Regions from separate parts of the Arthrobacter sp. 10N43 genome, predicted to be linked through region 1. Evidence: predicted binding sites of a transcription regulator. Region 1 holds the regulator's gene; the other holds the start of a gene.

Region 1 (2,197 bases):
AACGGCGCCCCCAGCTGGACCGGCGTCGACGTCGGATCGCCCTTCGACTATCCGAAGCAGGGCATCCTCTATGTCGCCCGGCACCTGCCCAAACCCGGGCGCGGGACATCCCCTGAAGCGCTGGACGAACTAGAGAAGCTGATCCGCGCGTCCGGCGGCGGTGCCCTGTGCCTGTTTTCCTCACGGCGCGCGGCCGAGGACGCAGCCGAGGCCATGCGGCCCCGGCTGGGCATCAGCATCCTGTGCCAAGGGGAGTCGACCATGACCGCACTCGTGCGCCAGTTCGCCGACGAACCGGACACGTGCCTGTTCGGAACCATGTCCCTCTGGCAGGGCGTCGACGTCCCTGGCGTGTCCTGCCGGCTGGTGGTCATTGACCGGATTCCCTTCCCGCGGCCGGACGATCCGCTGATGACGGCGCGCTCCCGGGCCGTCGCCCAGGCCGGCGGCAACGGCTTCATGTCCGTCTCCGCCACACACGCCGCGATCCGCCTCGCGCAGGGCGCAGGCCGGCTGATCCGCTCGACGTCGGACAAAGGCGTGGTGGCCGTACTGGATTCGCGGCTGTCCACCGAGCGCTACGGCGGATTCCTGCGTGCCGCGCTGCCCCCGTTCTGGCCGACCACCGATTCCTCGATTGCCATGGCTGCCCTGGAGCGGCTCGCCAAAGAGTCGGGACAGGCCGCCAAGTAGGCGGCCGCGCAGCCAGCGGACCAGAAAACGCAAAGGTCCCCGTCCGGATTACCGGCGGGGACCTTTTTCTGGGTGCAGGTGTTCTTTGGATGTACGTGGTCCGGGATGACCCCGGCCGCAGCCGTCAGAGGGAGCGGAGAACCGAGACGACTTTGCCCATGATGACGGCGTGGTCGCCCAGGATGGGTTCGTACTGGGTGTTCTGCGGCAGCAGCCAGGTGTGGCCGTCCCGCTGGCGGAAGGTCTTGACCGTGGCTTCGTCGTCCAGCAGTGCGGCCACGATGTCGCCATTCACGGCGTCGCCCTGGCGCCGGACAACCACCCAGTCGCCGTCGCAGATGGCGGCATCGATCATCGAGTCGCCGGCGACCTTGAGCATGAAGAGTTCGCCATGGCCCACGAGCTGCCGGGGCAGCGGCATGACGTCTTCCACCACCTGGTCCGCGAGGATCGGCCCGCCGGCGGCGATGCGTCCGACGAACGGCACCATTGCCGTGTCGGTGGCGCTGGCGAGTTCGGTGACCGAGAGGCCGCCGACGGCCCGCAGGCCGCTGGACTTCTCGACCCCCGAAATCGCCGTGGTCCCCTCATCCAGGGTCAGCGGCATGAGCACTTCCATGGCCCGGGGACGCTTGGGGTCGCGCCGCAGGTAGCCAAGCTTTTCGAGCTGGGAGAGCTGATGGGTCACGCTGGACAGGCTGGCCAGGCCGACGGTGTCACCGATCTCGCGCATGGAGGGCGGGTAGCCGTTGTCCGTGACGGAGCGCTGAATGGTTTCCAGAATTTTCTTCTGCCGGACGGTGAGGCTTTTGGGGGCCCGTGCGGGTTGTGGGCTCCGCGAGGAGGCCCTGCCGCCGGTGGCTTGTGCTGCCATGTTCGCCAATGCCTTTCCGTTCCGCCCGGCCGCCATGTCTGGTCACCGGGAACTTCCGGCCTGAAAATGTCAGACCCTGCTGATCAACTACCAATGTTCGAATCAACCGGCGATGTTCGAGTCGTAAAAGTTCGAGTCGCAAGTGTTCGAGTCACAAGTGGTTGTCCTGTCCCTCAAAAATAGGCCAGCTGCAAGGCTTTTTCAAACATTTGTTCTAGCGAGTCTCGACATCGTTCGTTAGTAAGTGCTAAAACAGAACAAGCAAGGTTCGAATATGTGTTCGAGTTCGGAGCTCCGGCTCCGAAGGCAATGTTCGGTTCTATGTTCGAAGGTTCGGTCGGTTGGCGGCGAGTACGCGGAGTACGCCGGGCGGCACCGTATGGTCCAGGAGGGCTCAGTTCATGTCAGCTTCAAGCGCGTTTCACGGCACTTTTGTTCATGGCGTCACGAATCAGCAGCGCCGTGCGAGTCACAACGTCACTGGTCACGGCAGCATCGGCCACGGCAACATCGGCCAGGGCAGCCACGGCAACGTGTACCCGATTGGCGCCGGCCGGCGGCCTTCCGCGGCACCGGCCGCGGTGCAGGGTCTGAGTGCCGTTGCTTCGGTCAGCCGGAAGCAGCCGCCGC
Region 2 (2,197 bases), on a different contig from region 1:
CCGGGGCCGATCTGTTGGGCGGAAAGCCCAAGGATGGTTACGGAAAGAAGTGATGCCTGACCGTGCCTGAGGGTTGTTTCATCAGTTTGCGGCGGACTGATCGCGTTGTGTTGCTGTGTCATGAGAGTCTCCATGGACTTGACGGAAGGATAGGCTGGCACGAGTGTGGCCAGCGGAACACCATAGGCCTGGCACCCATGGCTCAGGCCAGGGCCAGTGTGGGAACGTCCTGCTTGAGCGTTGCTTCTTCAGTGTGGCGGCCGGCGGTCTCGCGCAGGTCCGGCCAGTCGTCGTACATGCGGCCAAGGATGTAGGGCGCGTAGTCGTGGCCGTCGTCGTTCAGATTGACGACGTCGACGATCTCCCACGTCATCCTTCCGCCCGTCATTCCTCCCCCTGTAAATTCGCCAAGGGGGACACTGCCGATGCCGGGGTCCCAGGGGGAGCCCTTGAGGACGATGTGCGGGTTGTGGAGTTCCCGGTAGCGGTTCACTGTCGAGCCGAGCTTGAAGACGACCAGTTCGCGGTCTTTGAGCGTGAACCCGTTAGCGCCGAAGTGGCCACGGAGTTCAAAGTAGAACTCCTCCTGGAAGGGCTGGGCTCCCTGTTCCGGTCCCATTTCGGCTTGGAACTCCATGATCCGGTGGTTCTTGCGTTCGACGAACGCGAACAGGGTGTCGCCGTCGTCGAACGAATCGATCGTTCCCAGCTTCTTCGGCATGCCCCAGAGCTCGCGTCCGGTCTCGAGGTTGACTTCCTCGGTCTCCAAAACGCTGAGGTAGTAGATTCCTTCGGCGTCACCGAACTTGGCGTTGATGTGGATCATGGCGCAGCGGTCCCGGCCTGTTCTGTTCGTGCGGCCGTTCGCGACCTCCATGAAAGACATGAAGGATACGGTCACTTCAGGTGTATCCGTGGGTTCCAAACAAGGCGGCAGCACCGAACGTGCGAATTCCTCGGAAGTGGAGAAGGTGAGGTACGAGTACGTGTTGCGGGTCGCGAGGCCCTCGTAGTAGCCGAAGTATCGCTGGATCTGTTCTTGTGTCCAAACGTAAGTCATTTGCGAATTCCTGTTCGTGAGTGTCTGCTTGCGGCCACTGGTGCCTTGTCGTTGGCTTCTGGTGGCGGAGCCGCGCGTGTTGCCCGGGCTGCTGTTCAGAGGTAGTCCCCCCGTGTCCCGTTCGGCTATGGAGCCCGAGGCCCCGGCGGAAGCGTTTGAGCCAGCTTAGATCCCACCGCCGCGTCTGAATATCGTCGGTTCGCACAGAGTTGTGATCCAGCACTCATCCATATGTACAATGGTTCATATCGCTGCAGGACAGGATTGACTATGACAACGATTCGCGAACTAGTGCACTTCCCTGATGCCGGAGCTCGGCTGATCGCGGGCGGCCGCGGTGAAACGCGGTTCATCGACGCAGCCAACGTCTGCGCCGAGACCGACCCTTGGCGGTGGCTCTCCAGTGGTGAACTGCTGATGGTGACCCGTGATGCGCTCCCGGCAGACTCACGAGGGCAACAATTTCTAATTCAGCAGTTGGATCGCCACGGCATAGTAGGCCTCGCAGCCTCGGATCCGCGCGGGAATTCGCCATTCAGCGAGGTGATGTGCAGAACTGCCGAACACCTCGGGTTTCCGCTGCTTCAAGTCAACTGGGAGACACCTTTTTCGACTTTGGCGGCCTTTGTCTCGAAAGACGCCGCAGAGCAGGCCCAGGCCGGCTTAAACAAAGTTGCCGACGTCTACGAGGCCTACAGCAAGAGTCTTAGTCGAACGGCGCGGCCGTTTTTGAGTGACGAAATTTCCTCCATGCTGGGCATACGGGTAGAGGTGGTGGAGGCCGAGACCGGATGCTCACTCTTTACGCGATCGACGGTGGACTCAGGCGTCCTGAACGAGCGGCGACGGCTTCTCAATATCGGTAGTACCGGCTCCGCTGACCGCCGGGCAGCCATTGCCGGCCGCGATTACTATGTACTGCCGATCGAGGGACGACACCATGTGTGGCTAATGACACCGGCTGATCAGGAAGTCGTCGACCGCCGCAGTTTGCTCCACCTCTGTACGTTGTTCGCCGTGGAGGTCGAGCGCTACTACGTGGAGCACGATGGAGATAGCTCAGCCCTCACGGAGACAATGGTCAGATACTTTGGAGGGTTAATCGACGTCGAGCAGGCCCTGAATTCGCTTGCCCGA

What was found. Region 1 encodes LexA, which represses DNA repair genes until DNA is damaged. Its sites were predicted from a motif close to TCGAACANNTGTTCGA; they were not measured.
Region 2: the regulator LexA is predicted to act here: its motif matches at 1,063-1,078, upstream of AC1DDO_RS16965 (acetoacetate decarboxylase family protein).

Annotation. Positions count from the first base shown of each region.
Region 1 covers NZ_JBFTIA010000005.1:52,357-54,553, reverse strand. The annotation lists gene AC1DDO_RS11935 (ATP-dependent DNA helicase) at 1-693, shown strand, start outside; gene lexA (transcriptional repressor LexA) at 818-1,567, opposite strand; gene AC1DDO_RS11925 (LysM peptidoglycan-binding domain-containing protein) at 1,969-2,197, shown strand, end outside.
Region 2 covers NZ_JBFTIA010000009.1:114,514-116,710, reverse strand. The annotation lists gene AC1DDO_RS16970 (APC family permease) at 1-122, opposite strand, end outside; gene AC1DDO_RS16965 (acetoacetate decarboxylase family protein) at 203-1,060, opposite strand; gene AC1DDO_RS16960 (helix-turn-helix domain-containing protein) at 1,331-2,197, shown strand, end outside.